DNA from 4 places in the Paenibacillus sp. LT-B23 genome. Region 3 is predicted to be linked to each of the others. Evidence: riboswitches for the same ligand, from Rfam matches in the RefSeq annotation. Region 3 holds a riboswitch; each other region holds the start of a gene.
What was found. Region 3 has a riboswitch for thiamine pyrophosphate ahead of thiM (hydroxyethylthiazole kinase). Riboswitches for the same ligand answer to the same signal wherever they lie in the genome.

Region 1 (5,346 bases), on a different contig from region 3:
ATGTCAGCACCCTCGGTTTTCATTTGTGGAATAAACTTTTTCGCCGTTTCCACAATATCCTTGGTAACGACTTTGCCCTTCAAATTACTTTCATCCCACTGCGTAATTTGTGGTGTTACCAAGCCAATCACGCCCACTCTGAGTGGATGAACTTCACCCTTTTCATCCGTCACTTCTTTATCCAGAATGCGATAAGGGGTAAAATAATTTTTAGTGCCTTGGCCCCCATCATCGTAATACACGTTCGCATTTACGTAAGGGAAATCAGCTCCCTTGAGCGATCTTTCCAAAAAGTCGAGACCATAGTTAAATTCGTGGTTCCCCACCGTAGCCGCATCATAGTCCATCAAGTTCATCATCTTGTAGACCGGATGGACACCGCCTTCTTTCTCGAAGGTTTTGCTTCTGGCCATATAATCACCCAGTGGATTGCCCTGCAACAAGTCGCCGTTATCGAACAACAGGCTGTTTCTCGTTTCACTGCGCGCCTGCTGGATCAGTCCAGCTGTGTTAATCAAGCCATATTCGTTCGTTTCCTTGTCCGCATAGTAATCGTAATTCATCAAGGCCGCATGAATATCCGTTGTTTCCATGATCCGCAAATTCACTGTAGCGCTATCCTTAGATTCGCTGGCAGCCCAAGACGGAGCGGCTGAAAACACCAGCATACTACAGGCTACGACGGCTGCTGTAAACCCTTTAAACCATTTTTTATGAAATAACAAAATATATCCCTCCTCATTAAGGTGTAGGCCTCATACACATACTTTTGCACATATATGTAAGTTTAGAACCCACCATTCCTATTTTAATCCAACGCGGGACAAAAGAGTAGTCATTTACCCTATTTATTTATGAAAAAATAATTAATTTTCCGAGAACTTAAAAACCAGCAAACCTCCCAAAAAACTCGGAGAATTGCTGGTTTTCTCATACTCTATCCGTTTCTATTTTTCCCACACCTGACGTCCGGTTTGCTTGCCCACATACTCAATTCGAGTCGGGTTTACATCCAGAATAACATAATCGGGGTCATCCGGGCCGGAAAACCATTCCTTCAACGAATCATTCCACACTTGTTTGCGCAGTCCCTCGTCAGCCGTTACACGGACAGTCGCCTCAACCTCTACGACTTCCTTTGTACCGCCAACCTCATAGCCCAGCAGCAGATAAGCGTTTGGGTTGTCCTTGAGCTCCTCCACCTTATGTGTTTTGCGATCTGTCGCCAGATGGATGTTCAACCCTTCGTTAAAAAGAGCCATATAGCGTACCTTCGGCTTGCCGCCCTCCACCGTACCCAACGAGCAAAATTTGTTGTTATCCAAAGCCTTTACAATGGCTTGTTCCAGTTGGCTGCGATCCAATGTTTCCGTTTTACCCACGGTACAACAACTCCTTTTCGCAAATTAGAATTCCTTTGAAGGCCCATGCCATGATCCAACACCAGCTCATCAAACCATACCTGCGCAGCTATTCTGAAAAACAACTTTAAGCGATTGAATCATGGTCATTATCAGAACAAAGCTCACAGTAAAAGTGTACCCTGTCGTTTGGCAAATGAACCGTCACTTCTTCCCCAATGCTGGACAGACCCGCCTTCTAGGCATATAATCGTCGTAGTAAACCCGAATTGAATAACCCATTCGACTATACAATGCCAGGGGTGCTGGAATCGGCCGGCTGAGAGTGTGTCCCAAGACACTGACCCTTACAACCTGATCTGGGTAATGCCAGCGTAGGAATGCTTAAGCAAGATGCGCCTTTTCTTTGACCAGGCCCATCCCTTACTTTGGTATATACATGCGCAAGCGTCCCGGAACATCGGGGCGCTTTTTTTGTTGAAGATGATGTTGTTGGAACAGATAGCGTCCGGCAGAAGTTATTATTGTGAATTGGGAAACATAAGCTGTCTGATCCGACGGATTACGGGTAATAAAGGAGAGAACACAACGATGAAGCGCATGAAAATGTTAAGCCTTGGGCTGATCAGCCTGTGGTTCATGGCCCTGACCCTGACCGCCTGCGGCGGAAGCTCCCCCTCTGCACCACAAGACGAGACTCCTGCCACCAACACCCAAGCATCCTCCCCGACAAAGGGACTCAAGGACGTTAAAGTCGTGCTCGACTGGACGCCAAATACGAATCATACGGGCCTCTATGTCGCCAAGGCCAAAGGGTTTTATGAAAAAGCAGGCTTGAATGTCCAGATCGTTCAACCCGGCTCAGGCGGAGCCGATCAAATGGTTGCTTCCAATGCTGTACCTTTTGGTATCAGCTATCAGGAGGGCGTCACACAGGCGCGTTCGCAAGGGGTACCGCTCGTATCCATCGCTGCGGTCATTCAGCATAATACATCAGGCTTCGCAGCCCCGATTGACCGCAGGATTAAGAGCCCGAAGGATTTTGAAGGTAAAACCTACGGCGGCTGGGGTTCTCCCGTAGAAGAAGCGGTCATGAAATCCATCATGGACGCAGACAAAGGCGATGTAAGCAAGGTGAAGATCATCAACATGGGCAATGCCGATTATTTTACAGCCGTGAAGCGGGATATCGACTTTGCCTGGATTTTCTACGCATGGACCGGGATTGAAGCCCAACTACGGGGTGAGCCACTGGATATGCTGTATGTAAAAGATTATTCCAAAAGTCTGGATTACTATACACCTGTCATCGTGAGCAACGAACAGACCATTAAAAATGATCCTGAGCTGGTCAAGTCCTTCATGGACGCAACCGCTCAAGGCTATGAATATACCATCGCTCACCCGGAAGAAGCCGCAGATATCTTGACCAAAGCGGTTCCGGAGCTGGATAAAAAGCTGGTGCTCGCCAGCCAAAAATGGCTAAGCCCGCGTTATCAGGACGATGCCACCCAATGGGGCGTACAAAAAGCGGAGGTATGGAAAAACTACTCCGACTGGATGTACGAGCGCAAGCTGCTCAGCAAACCCTTGGAAGTGGATAAAGCCTTCACCAACGACTTCCTGCCTAAGCGTTAATCATTTTGTTAAAACGCTAAATTACCAAATAAATAAAGTCGAACTAGGGACGTGCACCAAGCGCCACTACGCGGACGGATGGTGCTTCCCATCGCTGTTGTACCCAGACTTCTTTTATAAATATCCAGAGGTGGAATCCGGGCAAGGTGATGCTTCCGAAGCGCGCTTCTACAGCACCATTCCGCCCACTTCGTTCTCGTTCCACTTGGTTTGTTTTTTAGTTTCGTCTTATTCTAAGCGCTAAGTAGGTGCGCTTGTGTGTAAAAAATGCCGTACAACCACTTTAAAAATAAGGTGCTTTTAAGGCGGTTGGCAGCGCAGCGGTTCATTTGAATCTGAAGAAGCGAAGCGCTCGCCTTTGCCGTGGGATTCTTACCTTTTAAATTTATTCAAAGAATCCCACGGCAACAGCGATCGTAAGATCAAATGAACCGCGGAGCGATCTCTTAACCACCTTAAACCACCATATTTTCCCAAAAAAAACTGCAAATAAAGGACAGGTGAATTCACATGGCTAACACACTGCTCAGTATTCAAGTGATTCCTAAAACCCCAAATAACGAGGACTCTTATGCATATGTAGATAAAGCGATTGAAGTTATTCAGCGCTCTGGTGTCAAACATCAGGTGAATCCATTGGACACGACCATGGAAGGTGAGCTGGATGAGCTGCTGAAAGTGGTTAAAGACATGCACGAGGCACTGACAGAAGCGGGCAGTCCAAGTGTCATTTCACAGATCAAAATCGCACATAACCCGCAGGGTATCAGCATGGATAAGCTGACCGAGAAATATCGCCCATGAACCCGAAAGGCAAAAACGCATCCTGGTGGAAAAGCGTATGGCCGCCCCTTGTGGCGGTCCTCTTCTTTTTAGCGGCCTGGCAGGGAGCGGTTTCCTATTGGCATGTGGAATCATGGATACTGCCTGCTCCGTCCCTGATCGTGCAGGAAGGAATGGCCCAATCGGCGCTGATTAGCGCACATACCTGGGCTACCGTTCGCTTAACGCTGGCGGGATTTGCTATCGGTACAGCGACAGGGCTACTGATCGCTATCGTTCTTCATACCATCCCTTTTCTCAAATCGGCTCTGTACCCGCTGCTCATTCTTAGTCAAAACATTCCGACCATCGCTCTCGGCCCGTTGCTGATGGTGTGGTTTGGTTTTGGCGTGTTGCCCAAGCTGATGGTGATTACACTGGTCTGCTTTTTCCCCGTGGCTGTAGCGGCCATGGACGGGCTGACACGGACGGACCGCACGATGATGAGCTATATGCGCATGTCGGGCGCAGGCCGAATGGCTATTTTTATGAAGCTGGAGTTACCACATTCCCTGCCACAAGTATTTTCGGGCATCAAGATTGCCGCCACCTACAGCGTGATGGGGGCAATCATTGCTGAATGGATCGGAGCCAGTGAAGGAATTGGATATTATATGAATCTGCAAAAATCAGCCTACCGTACGGATCTGATTTTTGCCGCCATTGGCATCATTGTTACACTCAGTTTGCTAATGTTCGTAGCTATTCTACTGCTGGAAAAATGGCTGGTACGCTGGAAACCCGATCAGGAATAGCTTCCAAATGGTATGACCAGAATACGCTGGAACCGCAGTATACCAAAGAAAGGACGTGGTGCGTATGAGTCTGCATCCGACTGACTTATCACCGCAAAATATGGCTGATGAACAACGAGTCCAAGGGGCCGTGGAACAGCAGGAGCGTTCCTCTACTCCTCCAGCCTTGGAACTGGACGGTATCAGCCTTGCCTTCCGTGAAAAGCGAAGCTCACTGCCTGTATTGCAGGATGTATCCTTGACCGTCAAACCCGGAGAATTCGTCTCCCTGATCGGTCCGTCCGGCAGCGGCAAAAGCACGCTGTTTCACATCATCGGCGGGCTGCTCAAGCCACAGCTGGGGAACATCCGTATGCACGGACAGGACGTGACCGGTGAGCGTGGGCATATCAGCTATATGCCGCAGCAGCCCGCGCTTTTTCCGTGGCGTACCACGCTGGACAATGTGCTGCTCGGGCAGGAAAACGCGCCGCGTAAAGATACAGCGGCGCAGCCCCGGCACGCCAGCGAACGCGAACGCCGTGAGAATGCCCTGCAATGGCTGGAGCAGATCGGGCTTGGCCCATTCGCAAAGGCGTATCCGCATACGCTCTCTGGCGGCATGCAGCAGCGGGCGGCTTTCTTGCGCGCGCTACTCAGTCCGCAAGAGCTGATGCTGCTGGATGAGCCGTTCAGCGCACTGGATGCGCTGACGCGTGGAGACATGCAACAATGGCTCCTGCGGATGTGGGAGAAGAATCGCCGCTCCGTGCTGTTCATTACTCACAGCA
Region 2 (5,346 bases), on a different contig from region 3:
CTGTCTGACGCTCTCGTAGCGCATCCTCAGGGTAATTCTCACCTTCTGCCGCCACATGATACAATGCACTGGCCCGCGCAATGGAGCCGGGCTCCTGAAAGGGATTGGTGGAGATCAGGAAATACTGACTCTCATGTGCTGCGTGCAGCACAACTCCGGTGGATTTCGGCTGCTGCCGTAACGCATGGCTGTGCTCGGTCAGCAGACTGAGCTGCCGTACATACTCCTGTGACTGGCGGTTTGCGGTTTGCAGCAATTTGTCCAGACGACGATTCAGCTCTTGTGAGACAGGCTGTGAATCTGATGTCATTCCTGCCGTTGCCTTAGCTGATTGTAACTCTTCTGGCGCTGATCCTGACCCCAAATCTCTCGACTGCGATTGCCTGGCTTGTGCTTGTGCAGCAGCCGACGTTTGCTCCCATTGACGATGCCACGCCTGATCTGCCGGATCGAGGGCGCTTCGCTGCTCTTCTAGTAGCTCTATAGCGGTGCGTTCCGTCTGTTCGAATACTGTCCTCCAGTCATCCAGCAGCCGTACGTAAGCAGGCTCCAGGCCCTCTGTAGCGGACTTAATCACTTCCACATGCCAGCTTTCCTGCTGCTTCCAATGCCGGATTTCCTCCAGCACACGCAAGGGCAGGAAAGACCCGTAAGTACTCAGCATCATTTTTACCTCCCGTATCCCACTATGGCTATCCGGGCTGGTCCCAAGAACCTGACCCGGATGCATACGTACCCAGTATATTCGCCGTCTCATCGGGAATATGTCTACAAACTCCCCGGCTCCGGCGCGATATGTAATGTGGGGCAATGAATACATAGCTGGATGCAAAAAAGAAGCCGCGTTGCGGCACGGGTTAAGTGTCCACAGACGGGCTTCTCCAGGTTGAAAGGAGTATGGCTACTAAAATAGAACCATTACTGCGTAGTCGTTTGTTTACTGGCATTAGCGATAGTTTTCTTGTCCTCCAACTCTTGTACACCGCTTAAAAACGTCGATACCCGCCGCAAATACTCACGTGGATGCTCTCTGAAAATAAGCTCATGCAGCCCGTTTTTGACAATCCACACACTGGAAAGGGGGTTGGTTTGATTGGCAGCGAGCTTTTCCGCAATTGGGTAAGGAGCTTTTTCATCCTGCGTCCCATGCACGAACATGATCGGGAACGGATAGTTTTCTGCTTTGACCTCTTGATATGGAATCTGATGCAGGCTGGTACCGTTCAAGACTGGAAACAGCAGCTCCAGAATTTCCAGAGATGGATGGCGCGGCAGATCAATTTGATTATGAATGTTATGGTACAGCGTATCCGGCTCCAGCAGGAAGGTGCTGTCCAAAATCATGGCGTCCACATCCTTGGTTTGCAAGCCCGCCTGAAGGGCGGTTCCTGCTCCCATCGAGAAGCCCCATACGATAATCTCCGAGGAGCCGCGTTGCTTCGCAAGCTGGATGGCCCCGAGAAGCTGCTGGGATTCCGCTTTGCCTCCGGTTGCGACGGCTTTGCTATTTTGTGATGCGAATCCGTAATCGAACATGACAACGTTAAAATTCAAACGGTGGGCATAATGCGCCAGATCATACATCGGAATCCAGCTTTCTTCGCGGTTGGCCCCATAACCGTGGCTGAAAATAATCGTTTTCTTCGATTGATCTGCGGGGATATACCAGCCCTGCACCATCCGGCTACCGTCCTTGGCGGGGAAGCTGACTTCCTCGTAGGGCATGCCTTTGGCCTGCATCGGGTTCGAGTACAGTGGCGCGACGGTTGGATTCGTCAGTACCCATGCGATATAGGCGTGCAGGGTAATAAAGCAAAACAACAGAAAAAATACGACCGACAGCAGCAAGGCAATGACAACATGCTTGATCCGCAGCAGCCGGGGGTTGATCAGTGGGGTGGACGGCTCCTGGACAGCATGCTGTAGCTGAGAGCTGCGCTGGGATGTCGAAATCATGTAAGAGCCTCCTTATATAAAAATGAACTTCGTTTCATAGAATTCTAGGTACAATTCCACTTGAAAATGATAGTTTATGTCCGTATAGATACCTATTATCGTATGATGCGTGTTATCCAAAGTCAACGGCTGAACCGGAAAAGTAAAAATGATGCAAAGATTTGTCGATGTTTGTTCTCGTTCTGTAATATGGCTGTCACAAAAACATTGGTTTACAGTAGCCGCGACTATTCTATATAATTTATGTAACCATGTTTCATGGTGTGAAACGAATATGGAACAAAGAGGAGCGGTTCACAATGGAAGACCGTAAATTAACGGTTCGCGCCGTGGAGCGTGCGCTTGATATACTGATGTGTTTTACCGGAGATTCCGATCTGGGTCTAACAGAGATTGCTTCCAAAATTGGTTTACATAAAAGTACCGTTTATCGGCTGCTGACCACGCTGGAGGATCGGGGTTTTGTCGTTCGGAATCCTGCAACGGAAAAATACCGGCTCGGCATTCGGATATGGGAGCTATCCACCCATCTGTCACAAAGCGACGAGCCGGCGATCCTATTACAGCCAGCGATGGAAGGATTGCGTGACCGTCTGGGCGAAACGGTCAGCCTATACCTGCGCGATGGCAGCATGCGTATCCGCATTCAGGCCGTGCAGAGCAATCAGGCGATCCGCCGCGTTGCGCCAGTAGGTGCAAGCATGCCGCTGGCTGTAGGAGCCTCCAGCAAGGTGCTGGCGGCCTTTATGCCGCCGCAGGAGTTGGAAGCCCTGCTAAGCGGGGATGAATGGCCGCCCTTGGTAGACCCGGAGGTCTATAAGGCTCAATTGCAGGATATTCGTGAAAAGGGCTATGCGACCAGCTATGAGGAGCGGGAGCCGGGCGCTGCTGCTGTGGCTGCGCCTATCGTGAATCGGAAGGGACAGGTCGCTGCGGCCTTGTCTGTATCCGGCCCGGTCAGCCGACTAGCACCCGAGACGCTGCATGATTTTGCACCGATTTTGATCGAGGCGGCAAAGGAAATGGGGCTTATGCTTCCATAATCCTTGGGAAAAGGGACCAGAGAAGGGTTGCCAAAGCCGTAAATTTGAAGTAATCTGATGGGGATGGCGGGTTGTCAACTATAGCCGCCTCATGCGAATAGAATTATCACAGTTACTGGGGGAGCCTGTAATGCTGGGCTGAGATGGAATCGCACTAGATTCCGGACCCTTTGCACCTGATCTGGATCATACCAGCGTAGGGAAGTAATCGGCCATTGAAATGTATACGTAGCCGCTGTCTATGGCAATGCATCGGAGTATGATTCCGCGTGCGTAGCCGTCTGCATAGCTGTTTCGTTAGATTAGCCGGTTCCCTGGGGAACCGGCTTTTTTGCATAGATAGCCAGCCTGGGGATGGTTCCGGATCGGTGTGTCATTTCATCGAAACGGGAGGAATGGACAATGAAACCGACAGAAACAGAAGGAACAGCAGGGAACGCAGTGGATGAACAGACAGGAGGAGTGAAGCCCTTTCCGGGGAGCCGCAAGGTATATATTCAAGGCTCGCGGCCGGACATTGCCGTACCGGAGCGTGAAATCGCCCTGCATCCCACACATACGCCGCAGGGCACGGAGCATCATGAGCCGTTGCGTGTGTACGATACGAGCGGTCCCATGACCGATGAAGCCTATCAGGTTGATATCCGTAAGGGCTTGCCTCCATTACGGCGAGCCTGGGCACTGGAACGGGGGGATGTGGAGGTTTACGAGGGGCGCGCCGTCAAGCCGGAGGATAACGGGTTGAAGCCCGGCTCCAAACGGGAGACGGCTGAATTTCCCGGCGTCACCAACCTTCCGCTCCGTGCGCGGCAAGGGCATAGTGTAACGCAAATGCATTATGCGCGGCAAGGGATCATTACGCCCGAAATGGAATTTGCGGCCATCCGCGAAGGGGTGGAGCCTGAGTTTGTGCGGCAGGAGTTGGCGGCAGGACGAGCTATTTTGCCTTCAAATATCAATCACCCGGAAAGTGAGCCGATGGTGATTGGTCGTCATTTTCACGTGAAGATTAATGCGAACATTGGTAATTCTGCGGTTACGTCCTCCATCGAGGAGGAAGTGGAGAAAATGACCTGGGCTGTACGCTGGGGCTCGGATACGGTCATGGACCTGTCCACAGGCCGTAACATCCATACGACGCGTGAATGGATCATCCGTAACTCTCCTGTGCCGATTGGGACTGTACCGCTATATCAGGCACTTGAAAAGGTGAACGGCGAAGCCGAGGCGCTAACATGGGAGCTGTATCGTGACACGCTGATTGAGCAGGCGGAGCAGGGCGTGGACTATTTTACCATTCATGCGGGCGTGCTGCTTAGGTATATTCCGATGACGGCAAGCAGAATGACGGGAATTGTGTCCCGTGGAGGGTCGATCATGGCGGCTTGGTGTCTTGCGCACCATCGGGAGAACTTTTTGTACACACATTTTGAAGAAATATGCGAAATTATGAAAGCCTACGATGTGGCCTTTTCCCTCGGAGACGGTCTACGTCCAGGCAGTATCTATGATGCGAATGATGAAGCACAGTTTGCTGAGCTGGATACGTTGGGCGAGTTAACGCAAATTGCCTGGAAGCATGATGTTCAGGTTATGATTGAAGGGCCGGGACATGTCCCGATGCACAAAATCAAGGAGAATGTGGACCTGCAAATGGAGATTTGCAAGGAAGCTCCCTTTTATACACTGGGACCGCTCACGACGGATATTGCACCTGGCTATGATCATATTACCTCGGCTATCGGGGCAGCGATGATTGGTTGGTTCGGGACGTCCATGCTGTGCTATGTTACGCCGAAGGAGCATTTGGGTCTGCCGAACAAGGATGACGTTCGTGAAGGTGTTATTACGTACAAAATTGCGGCACATGCTGCCGATCTGGCAAAAGGCCATCCACGGGCGCAGCAGCGGGACGATGCTTTGTCCAAGGCACGCTTTGAATTCCGCTGGCGCGACCAGTTCAATCTTTCGCTCGACCCTGAGCGGGCCTTGTCCTACCATGATGAGACGCTGCCAGCAGAGGGAGCCAAGGAAGCACACTTTTGCTCGATGTGCGGTCCCAAGTTTTGCAGTATGCGTATCACGCAGGACATTCGCGCCTATGCGGCGGATAAGGGGCTGAACACCGAAGAAGCGGTAGCTGCCGGGATGCGTGAGAAGGCAGAGCAGTATCGGGATGCCGGACAGTAAAAAACGCATAAATAACAAAAGCCGTGGTTCTCTACAGATGATGTAGAAAGCCACGGCTTTTTAGCTTATGTAAAGCGAGATCATGCAACCGGATAAACGGATACTTTATTTTTTACCCATTTTCTCATTCAAAATGTCCTGAAAGCTGAGCTTCTTC
Region 3 (5,346 bases):
CCATGTCAGCCTAGCATAAGCAATAGACGTTCATTTAAATGTTATCGGAATATTTAAAGGAAATGTTTAGGCTAATAGTACAAGCTCATGCCCCAAGCCAAGAACTGGACTTGTATACATAAAAAAAGCCGCGCTCAGCGCGGATACTAAAAGATAATTTATGTCTGGTCCAACCTGGTCTAATTAGGTTTTCTCTCCCATCGGAACAATGTACAGTGTTCCATCCTCGCTATACTCCGCATAGGCGATCTCGTCGATATCACCATATCCTTGCTCCCGGACCTTTGCTTTAATCTGCTCCATATCGATTTTCTTGCCCCTCATGGATTCGTTCAGCAGCTTTCCTTTATCAATGACCGTAACGGAAAAGAAATCAGGCTGCACACCTATCCCCATATCCTGAGCGGTTGGCGGCTCGTATTCGGGTTTGCGCATGACTGATAGTGAGCCGTTCGTTTCCAACGTGGCGTACCTGACCTCACGAAGAGAAAAAATATTTTGCTGCCGAAGCATGGAAAGTAACTGTGTATACTCAATATCGTATTTTTCTAGCATTTCTTGATTAACCTTGCCTTTATCGATGAGCAGCACAGTCCGGCCCTCCGCCATATATCCAAATCTTACAAAATGGGTCGTTGCCTTCTCAAAAAAGTAGGACAGCGCGCACCACAGTGCCAAAGCAAACAAAAGCTGCCTAATGCTCACCTTATCGTCGTATAGTGCATTCCCCACAATTTCGCTTAAAACCAATGACGTTAAAAAATCGAGCGGTGTTAACTGACTAAGGGTTTTCCGCCCTGTAATAAAAGCAATAATCCACAAACCAAAAAAGCTGATGATCAATTTGACACCAATCGTGACGAATACCTCCATACATACACCTCCCGGCAAGAAGTTATTTCTCCTTACGGGTTATTACACCTGTCCATTTCTATATAAACAGTGGTTCATTTCACCTTCTATACTCTTGTGTTCAGAATATCCGCTCTAATGCGCGCACCCTACCGTACTGGAGCACATCGTCCGGCGTTACCGCGAACAGCATATTAAGTAGCTCGATCTGAAAGCTTCCTGGTCCTTCCCCACCTTTTCGTTCTGCTGCCATTTCAGCAGCAACGCCATATACGGCAAGTGCTGCCATGCCAGCAGTAAGTCTGTCGTTTTCGACAGCAGCGAAAGCGCCCAGCACCGAAGTTAATAGGCAACCAGCTCCCGTAACTTTGGTAAGCATGCTATGGCCATTCTCAATGATCCACCCTATACGGCCGTCGGTAATGACGTCTTCTTTGCCGGTGATTGCAACAATCGTATTCAGTTGATGGGCTGCTTTGACTGCAAGTTGTGAAATATTCAAATTGCCTGTTTCTCCAGCATCGACACCTTTAATTTGTATGTCTTCGCCAATGATTTGTGCAATTTCAGCAGCGTTACCGCGAACAATATCCACCTTGACCCGATCCAGAATCCGGAGAGCGGAGGCTGTGCGGAATGGGGTCGCTCCCGCGCCCACGGGATCTAACAGCACAGGTACCCCATGTTCATTAGCCGATAAACCAGCCATAATCATGGACTCTACAAGTTCTTCATTTAACGTACCAATGTTAAGTACAAGCGCCCCCGCAATTCGGGCCATATCTGCGACTTCCTCTTTGGCGTATGCCATTACTGGTGAAGCGCCGAGCGCGAGCAGTCCGTTTGCCGTAAAATTGGTGACGACCACATTGGTTATATTGTGAACGAGCGGATTCGTATCCCGCATATTTTGTAGCAACAAAGCCATTTGATCTAACATAAAAAAACCAACCCTCTTTCTTCAGGAACCTGTGAAAGACTGTTGGCCTATACATATGTATACACTTATATCCCTACGCTGGCATTATCCAACAGGTTCACACGGTCTACGACGGCTTAGTCGTACTCTCAGCTTGCTTCCACAGGCTCCCGTTATATTTTTTTCTAATGTTACGGGTTCGTCATACAAAAATCAATAGATATTTTGATCATGTAAAAAACGTTTGGAGGTTTGCTTTTGGACCCATCTATTGTTTCTTCTACTATATTGTTCCAAAACCATACTACAAAAATACAGGGTGATTCCGAAGTATGGGGCAATCTCATTAAGGATTCTCCTCTCTCCGGTATTTCTTATTCATTGCCCGCTTACAACAACCGCATTGAAAGGAACATCATCCTTCGTTCAATCAATTCAGGGATTCGCGTTTCACGTAATTTAGAGCACCCAATTTCATTAGGCAGTCGATACCATGGATTAGAGATTATGTACAATAAGATTTGGGATACCCGCTTTTTTGGCATTGAACTGGATCAGCTTTCTAACCATATTAACGTGATGTTCAGCAATCTAGTATTCATTTAAATGAAATCATATCCAAGGGAAATGGGGATTTTGGTATTCAGGTCACGAAAGAAACCTCTCATAATCGAGTGTATTTTAATCGAGTTTTAGGGACTTATGTTCAGCAGCCCTTATGGATTGAGGGCAATAATTTCGGGAAATAATATTGCCCTACCCATTCTGAGGTTCAAGTCGGACTACAGCTCCTTAACGACTTTTTACGAGAAGCTGGATCGCTTCCTTAACAAGTTTATCTGTATCTCCACCAGCCTCTTGTTCTTCCAATATACAACGTTGCAGATTTTCTGCCACGATCTGGGCAATCGCTTTATCGGATGCGTTGCGTACGGCGGATAACTGGCTTACTACGTCCTTACAGGATTGTCCCTCATCCATTAAACGAAGCACCCCACGCACCTGACCCTCAATTCTTCTCAGGCGTGTTTTCAGTTCATCACTATAATTGTAATCCATCAGGTATACACTCCTTTTTGATTTAATCATATACATGTATAGGTATATTATAAACCAAAAAAATAATAAGGACATCCTAAATGAATAGATTTACCTTACCCTGCGAAGCATCCCCCAGATAGGCAGCTACTCCGGCATATTCCAAACCGTCCATCAGCTCTTCCTGTTGTAGTCCTAGTAGATCCATGGTCATGGTACAGGCCACCAGCTTGATCCCCTGTTCTTGCGCCAGCTCGATAAGCTGCGGAAGGGAAAGCGCATTATGCTTTTTCATGACATGCTTGATCATCTGCGGGCCGAGTCCTGCAAAATTCATTTTGGACAATGCAAGCTTTTGGGGTCCACGCGGCATCATCCAGCCAAAGGCTTTTTCGAGTAGCCCCTTATTCGTGCGTACGAGTTCTTCCTTACGCAGCGTGTTTAGCCCCCAAAACGTAAAGAAGATGGTCACTTCATAGTCGTAAGCTGCCGCACCATTCGCGATAATAAATGCGGCGATAGCCTTATCCAGCTCCCCGCTAAATAAAACGATAGTTGTTTTTTGCTGAGTCTGTTCCAGATTCATCCTGTAATCTCCTTTTTCACTGCAACTTTGTTATTTAAAATCCTAATATGGAACTCCAAATTTTAATGGCAGTAAGAAGGATCAACACCACTAAACTGTATCGCAAAATAACCGGGTTCATTTTCAAGTTCCATTTGGAGCCTAGAGGTGCGCCGATCAAACTTCCCAATACCGTAAAAACAGTTACGATAACCGGAATATGCCCCGTTGATATTTTGCCAATGACACCGCCAATGGCGGAAATGAACACAATAGCGAGGGAGGATGCGATGGTCGTACGGGTAGGAATCTTGAGCACGGTTAACATAATAGGAATTAAAATGAATGCTCCTCCTGCGCCCACAACGCCTGATATGATACCGACCAAAAAGGCAAAACTCACCGCAATCCATTTGTTAAACGTAATTTCGCTTGTGGATTGTTCAGGCTTCCCTTTATTTAGTAAAAGCATCAGGACAACGGCGATCATCGCCAGCACGCCATAAATGATATTGATCACTTGTTCGTCCAGAAAATGAGACACTGATCCGCTGATCAGGCTTCCCAACAGAATACTTATGCCCATATACAAGACAAGGTCCTTATGCACAAGGGAAGGTTCTCCTTTTTTACTGCGAAAGGCTAATACTCCCGCTAATGAAGCAAAGAAGACCTGAAACATGCTTATCGTGGACACTTCTTGTGCTGAAAAATGTGCTATGCCCAAGCCAGTCGGGACAAAAAGTAATAACGGATAATTGATAATGGCTCCGCCGATACCCAGCAAACCCGAAAAGAATGATCCGATCAGACCCAGAAGCACCATGCCTCCATACAGGAGAATATCCATCATGCACCCACTTTAGTTGTCATGTACGGCACAGCGGTTAGGTCCCATTTCCATGTCTCGCTGTTCTTCTTCCGTAGGTGTTATTTTTCCCATGTTGATCTGCCGAATTTCTTGATAGGCGTTAGGGTGTTCTGGTAAGTTAACAGTTACTCTATTTCTGAATTCAGTCTCACTTTGCAGGTTTAAACCCGGATTCGTCTGGTAAAGCTCTGCTAATCGTGCGTGAACGTTACCGTCTTCACCCAGCTCCGTGATGCTGCCAAAATGCGCAGGAAGTACGATCAAATCTTCCGGCAAATCCTTGTAACGGGTATAAAGTGTGGTGTGCAGGTCGCCAACCCAATCATCCGCTTTCCCCGCCAAATCTGGACGGCCAATGGATTGAATGAACAAAATGTCTCCGGTCAGCAGATATTGCTGATCCACAATGAGGGATGTGCTGCCGATGGTGTGACCAGGAGAGTAAATCGGCTGGATGTTAATCGTTGTGTTACCAACCGTAATGGCATGACCATCTTCCAGCTTGGCATAATCAAAGGTCAGCTCTTCAGCGTCTTTGGATGGCAGCCAATAGGTTGCCCCTACGCTCTCCGCCAGCTTTTTGCCTCCCGAAATATGATCTGCATGTAGATGAGTGTCTATCGTATGTGTGATTAGGGCTCCTTTTTCGCGGGCAAATTGTTCGTAAATATCCGTCATCCGCAGTGTATCCACGACAGCCGCTTCTCCGTCAGAAATGATCATGTAGGAAAGACAGCCTTTGCCGATTCGAACGAATTGATACAGTTCACCGCCATTCTGTAGTTCAGCGACTTTGACGGGCTCCAGATATTCACTCCAGCTTTTCATTCCTCCTTGAAGGTAAAATAGTTGGCTGCGCCTGGCTTCAACCAGTTGTTCCGCGACAAATATAGAAGACCCTTCCTTGGCGCAGATGACTAGCACTGGTTTATTCTCCGGAATTTGCTCCAGTACATGGTCAACGCCATCCAGCAAATCAAAATACGGAAGGTTGATAATCTCAATCTGTTCGCCTTCCACCTTCCAATTGTTAAAATCACTCTCGTTGCGGACATCTACAATAAAGAGACGTTCTTGATTCAAAATGATTTTGGTCAATTC
Region 4 (5,346 bases), 250 kb from region 3:
AATAAGAACAGTCGGCATTGCCGATGACAATAAGGAGCCAAAAACAGCTTATGAGTTTATTGACTGTAGAAAATGTATCCCATAACTTTGGGGACCGCGCATTGTTTAAAAATGTATCCTTCCGATTGCTCGGAGGGGAACGTGTAGGTTTGGTGGGAGCCAATGGTGTTGGTAAATCGACACTGATGAACATTCTGACCGGAAAATTGCTTAAGGATGAAGGCAAAGTGGAATGGACTCCACGTGTACGTTATGGGTATCTGGATCAGCACACCAAGCTGACACCTGGCAAAACCGTGCGGGATGTACTGAAGGATGCCTTTCTCCCGTTGTTGGAATTGGAAAAGGAAATGATGCAGATCACTGACAAGATGGGGGAAGCTTCTCCCGAAGAACTGGAAGTGCTGCTGGAAGAGATGGGTGAAATTCAGGAGCAACTGGATATGGGGGATTTTTACCTCATCGATGTGAAAGTTGAAGAAATGGCGAATGGATTGGGCCTTTCCGCGATAGGACTGGATCGGGATGTATCCGCACTTAGCGGTGGACAACGGACCAAGGTGCTTCTTGCCAAGCTGCTGCTGGAAAAGCCGAATGTGTTACTGCTGGATGAGCCTACCAACTATTTGGATGTAGAGCATATTGAATGGCTTACACGTTATCTGAAGGATTATCCATATGCATTTATTCTTATTTCTCATGATACTGAGTTTATGAATCAGGTCGTTAATGTCATCTATCATCTTGAATTTGCCAAGATGACCCGTTATTCAGCCAACTATGAAAAGTTCCTTGAAATGGCGGACCTGAACAAAAGCCAGCATATTGAAGCTTATGAGAAGCAGCAGGATTTTATTAAGAAACAGGAAGATTTCATTCAACGTAATAAGGCGCGCGCCTCTACGTCAGGTCGGGCGAAGAGCCGTGAGAAGCAGCTTGATCGAATCGAGCGCATCGATAAACCGGAAGAAGCGGCTAAACCAACATTTCAATTTAAAGAAGCACGTGCGAGTGGGAAAACGGTATTTGAGGGTATTGATTTTGAAATTGGCTACACCCATGCCCTGTTGCCTAAAATGTCCATGACGATTGAACGTGGCGATAAAATTGCGATTGTGGGCTATAATGGTGTCGGTAAATCGACATTGCTCAAAACCATTCTGGGAAAAATTCCGCCGATTAGCGGCAAGACCTATCAAGGGGATTTCTTGCAGCCAGCTTATTTTGAGCAAGAGGTACGCGCAGAGAAAGTTACACCGATTGAGGATGTGTGGAATGAATTCCCGCACTTGAACCAGCATGAAGTAAGGGCACATTTGGCGCGTTGCGGTTTGAAAAATGAGCATATCACCCGTCCACTATCCGCGCTCAGTGGTGGTGAGCAGGCCAAAGTCCGCCTATGCAAACTGCTAATGCGGGAAAGCAACTGGGTGCTTTTCGATGAGCCTACCAATCACTTGGATATCAAAGCGAAGGATGAGCTGAAACGTGCCTTGAAGGAATACAAAGGAACGGTACTGCTCGTATCTCACGAACCGGACTTTTATGAGGATTGGGTAACCAAAACGTGGAATGTGGAAGAATGGTCAAGTAAAGTCAATTAAATTAAATTAAATATCCAGTTTTGTACCAAGCTTCACAAGAAGCAGGGTTTGCAGGATTAGGAAAATATGCTAAGCTATCTTTAGCTGATACAATAAAATAGTTACACTAGGGGAGCCGCCCATGCGGCTGAGACGGAATAAATGGATTTCGGACCCTTTGCACCTGATCTGGGTTATGCCAGCGTAGGGAAGTGAGCGCCGTACAAACGAGGTAACGAATTTATTACTTTGTTTGTACGTGGGACGATATACGTATACGGATATAATGGTCCGTTCGGTTATTGGACGTACGTTAAACCACTTCCTTCGGGAAGTGGTTTTTTGCGTTTTCGTTCGTGTTCATATGTTCGTATTCATATACCGTACCCCTTCATTTTTTGCTGGTAAACGTGGCTAGTCCATACCGTATGGCACGATATGAGACTGTAAAGATACAGGGTCAGCTTACAACTATTTAGTCCATTGTGAGGTGAGAAAAAGATCGAATTGCACGTAATTACGATGGAAGGCAATTCCGATGCATATGCACATACTGCCCAAGTGGCTGCTGCTATTCATCCATATGTTCATTATGTACACGTGCGCTTGAAGCAGAAGGGTGCATCAGAGATGCTTGCTTTGACCCGCAGTATGGTAAAGCTGGGAGTTCCTTTACAGAAAATTGCAGTAAATGACCGAATGGATGTTGCTTTGCTGACCTCCGTTGGAGCTATCCAGCTACCGGCTAACGGATTACCTGTGGCAGCTGTCAAAAGCTTACTTTCAGAGGATACGCGCTGTGGGGTGTCGGTGCATTCCTTGGAGGAGGCACAGGCTGCTGAACGGGCAGGAGCGCATTATGTACTCTATGGACATGTGTATGAGACTCACTGCAAGCCTGGTGTTACTCCGCGAGGTATAGCACAGCTTGAGCGCATAAGCAGGTTATTGAGCATTCCTGTGATTGCTCTAGGCGGCATACAACCACGCCATATTCACGAGCTGTATACTGCGGGTGCAAGCGGGATTGCCGTAATGTCCGGCATCTGGGAGGCAGAGTCCCCTGTTGCGGCTGCGATGGCGTACAGGCAAATGGCGGATCTGGTAGTTCACAGCCTGTAGTGGTGAAACGGAAGCAGGAGATCGTTGCAAGCAGAATCGTAAGTGGAGGGGAGAGATGAAACATATGCCAGAGATAAAAACAGAGGCACCAGCCATTGGACACGCTGAATGCTTGGTCATTGGTGGAGGTGTCATCGGTAGCTCGATTGCTTATCATATGGCCAAGGAGGGGCGCAGTACGATATTGCTGGAGCGCTTCATTCCAGGCGAGGGAGCCTCAGGAGCTGCGGTCGGGATGCTGGCAGCAGAGAGTGAGGAATTCACCGACCCGGAGTTGGCACAGTTCGCTCGCACAAGCCGGGATGCATTTCCCGAGCTGGTTCGTGACCTGGAGCGTTTGTCTGGTGTTTCGGTGGAATTCCGTACAGAAGGATTTGTGACTCCCTTCCGTTCGGAAGCAGAGGGGCAAAAACGCTGGAATGCGGCTATTGCGCAAGAGGTTGATCATCCTGTGTGGTGGGATGCCAGAGAATTGGCCCGCAGAATTCCAGGTTTGGATGGTCAAGTGATCGGGGCTATATACCGATCAAAGGAGACGCAAATTTCTCCTGCCCAGCTTTGTCGTGCTTATACGGGGGCAGCTGTCGTACTGGGAGCAACAATATGCTCTGGTACACAGGCGGAGCAACTCGTAGTACAGAATGGGCGAGTTTGTGGCGTACAAACAGACAGTGGTTTTTTTTCCTGCAAACAGGTCATTATTGCTGGAGGCTTGGATAGTATGAGACTGCTGGAGCAGGTCGGTTTTGAATATCCGCTTTATCCGGTCAAGGGTGAGGCTGTTTCAGTCTCCTTGAAGGATCATCCACTGGAATATACCCTTTACGCCGATGATATTTACCTGGTGCCCAAGCGGAATAACGAGCTTTGGATTGGGGCGACGAGTCTACCACATCAGTATGACAAAGAGGTCACCATTGGAAGCCTGGAGGGGCTGCTGGCCCGTGCTTCTACCTGGCTGCCTCGCGTCCGTGAAGCTTCTTTTATACGCACTTGGGCGGGCTTGCGTCCCCAGGCAGTAGCAGGGCGACCTTGTATTGGGTCTGTTCCCGGCGTAAAAGGGGTATATGTCGCGGTCGGGCACTACCGGAACGGCGTGTTGCTGAGCGAAGCTACCGGGCGTGCGGTAGCAGCTCTGTTAAAAGGGGCTGGTGAGGCTGAGTTTGGAATAAGCGGTTTTTCTCCTGAACGTATAAAGGAGGCGAGCAAATGAAGCTGACGATTAACGGTCAGAACATGACCTTTTCCAATCGGATCATTCATGTGGATCAGCTGCTGAAAGAGCTGGATTTGAAAGTGAAAACTGTAGTGGTGGAGCTGAATCGTCACATATTGACTCGTGAAGATCATGATGAAGCGGTACTGAAGGATGGAGATAGCTTGGAAATTGTACATTTTGTGGGAGGTGGTTAATCATGTTCATAATTGGCAAAGCATCTTTTACGTCAAGGCTATTATTGGGTACAGGGAAATTCCACGATCTGGATATTCAATCCAAAGCGGTAGAAGCTGCGGAGACCGAAATATTGACGTTTGCCGTGCGGAGATTAAATTTGGAGGAACGGGATAAGCAACATTTTCTGGATACGCTGGATTTGAGTCGTTATACGTTGCTGCCTAATACGGCAGGAGCGACGACAGCGGATGAGGCAGTGCGTATCGCTAAGCTGGCGAGAGCCTCAGGTCTGTGCGATATGATTAAGGTGGAGGTCATTGGAGATAGCAAGACCTTGCTTCCTGATCCTTTTGAAACGCTCAAGGCCAGCGAAAAACTGCTGGAGGAAGGTTTTATCGTGCTGCCTTACATATCGGATGACGTGATTCTTGCCAAAAGGCTGCAAAAGCTTGGTGTACATGCCGTTATGCCTGGAGCTTCACCCATTGGTACCGGACGCGGCTTGCTAAACCCGTTCTCATTGGAGCTCATTATTGAACAAGCGGAGGTTCCGGTTATCGTCGATGCTGGCATTCGTTCACCTGGAGATGCGGTAATGGCGATGCAACTGGGGGCAGATGCCGTGCTGTTGAATACAGCTGTATCAGGAGCTCAGGACCCTGTGAAAATGGCTGAGGCGATGAAGCTGGCTGTTCGCGCGGGCAGATACGGTTTTGAGGCGGGGATGATTCCTGTAAAACGTTATGCCTCGGCAAGCAGCCCGATTGAAGGCTTGGTTCAGGCATGAAGGCGACTGAAAAAACTGGTGTGCAAGTACAACAAAATGATCGTTATTCCAGACAGGAAAGATTCGCCCCTTTCGGGCCGGAAGGGCAACGTCGACTAGCTTTGTCTCACGTACTGATCATAGGTGCTGGAGCGCTGGGTACCGGAATTGCGGAAACTCTCGTTCGCGGAGGCGTAGGCACTGTGACCATCGCAGACCGGGATTATGTGGAATGGAGTAACTTGCAGCGCCAACAGCTTTTTCAGGAGAGTGACGCCGCAGAGAGGTGCCCCAAAGCAGTAGCTGCCCAGCGAAGACTAAAGGAAATCAATTCGGAAACGATCATACATGCACATGTACTGGATGTTGGGGTAGAGGAATTGGAGGAGCTGATTCAGGGAGTGGACCTCATTATGGATGCCACCGACAACTTTGATACCCGGCTACTTATGAACGATATGGCACAAAAGCATCGCATT

Region 1: another riboswitch for thiamine pyrophosphate. It lies ahead of ACWXW9_RS12930 (ABC transporter substrate-binding protein); the one in region 3 lies ahead of thiM (hydroxyethylthiazole kinase).
Region 2: another riboswitch for thiamine pyrophosphate. It lies ahead of thiC (phosphomethylpyrimidine synthase ThiC); the one in region 3 lies ahead of thiM (hydroxyethylthiazole kinase).
Region 4: another riboswitch for thiamine pyrophosphate. It lies ahead of ACWXW9_RS01390 (thiamine phosphate synthase); the one in region 3 lies ahead of thiM (hydroxyethylthiazole kinase).

Annotation. Positions count from the first base shown of each region.
Region 1 covers NZ_JBSQBM010000009.1:73,034-78,379, reverse strand. Annotated here, with positions in the region: gene ACWXW9_RS12940 (bifunctional 2',3'-cyclic-nucleotide 2'-phosphodiesterase/3'-nucleotidase) at 1-725, opposite strand, end outside; gene ACWXW9_RS12935 (pyridoxamine 5'-phosphate oxidase family protein) at 948-1,382, opposite strand; TPP riboswitch at 1,650-1,759, shown strand; gene ACWXW9_RS12930 (ABC transporter substrate-binding protein) at 1,953-2,999, shown strand; gene ACWXW9_RS12925 (hypothetical protein) at 3,043-3,204, opposite strand; gene ACWXW9_RS12920 (MTH1187 family thiamine-binding protein) at 3,510-3,803, shown strand; gene ACWXW9_RS12915 (ABC transporter permease) at 3,800-4,576, shown strand; gene ACWXW9_RS12910 (ABC transporter ATP-binding protein) at 4,641-5,346, shown strand, end outside.
Region 2 covers NZ_JBSQBM010000021.1:46,699-52,044, reverse strand. Annotated here, with positions in the region: gene ACWXW9_RS22560 (Fe-Mn family superoxide dismutase) at 1-664, opposite strand, end outside; gene ACWXW9_RS22555 (alpha/beta hydrolase) at 919-1,956, opposite strand; gene ACWXW9_RS22550 (IclR family transcriptional regulator) at 2,256-2,999, shown strand; TPP riboswitch at 3,107-3,219, shown strand; gene thiC (phosphomethylpyrimidine synthase ThiC) at 3,402-5,189, shown strand; gene ACWXW9_RS22540 (hypothetical protein) at 5,295-5,346, opposite strand, start outside.
Region 3 covers NZ_JBSQBM010000001.1:541,052-546,397, reverse strand. Annotated here, with positions in the region: gene ACWXW9_RS02400 (YetF domain-containing protein) at 184-873, opposite strand; gene thiM (hydroxyethylthiazole kinase) at 974-1,792, opposite strand; TPP riboswitch at 1,846-1,955, opposite strand; gene ACWXW9_RS02390 (hypothetical protein) at 2,030-2,377, shown strand; gene ACWXW9_RS02385 (metal-sensitive transcriptional regulator) at 2,564-2,830, opposite strand; gene ACWXW9_RS02380 (DsrE/DsrF/DrsH-like family protein) at 2,907-3,395, opposite strand; gene ACWXW9_RS02375 (sulfite exporter TauE/SafE family protein) at 3,430-4,224, opposite strand; gene ACWXW9_RS02370 (MBL fold metallo-hydrolase) at 4,237-5,346, opposite strand, start outside.
Region 4 covers NZ_JBSQBM010000001.1:291,521-296,866, forward strand. Annotated here, with positions in the region: gene abc-f (ribosomal protection-like ABC-F family protein) at 51-1,604, shown strand; TPP riboswitch at 1,703-1,811, shown strand; gene ACWXW9_RS01390 (thiamine phosphate synthase) at 2,106-2,705, shown strand; gene thiO (glycine oxidase ThiO) at 2,770-3,918, shown strand; gene thiS (sulfur carrier protein ThiS) at 3,915-4,118, shown strand; gene ACWXW9_RS01405 (thiazole synthase) at 4,121-4,888, shown strand; gene ACWXW9_RS01410 (ThiF family adenylyltransferase) at 4,885-5,346, shown strand, end outside.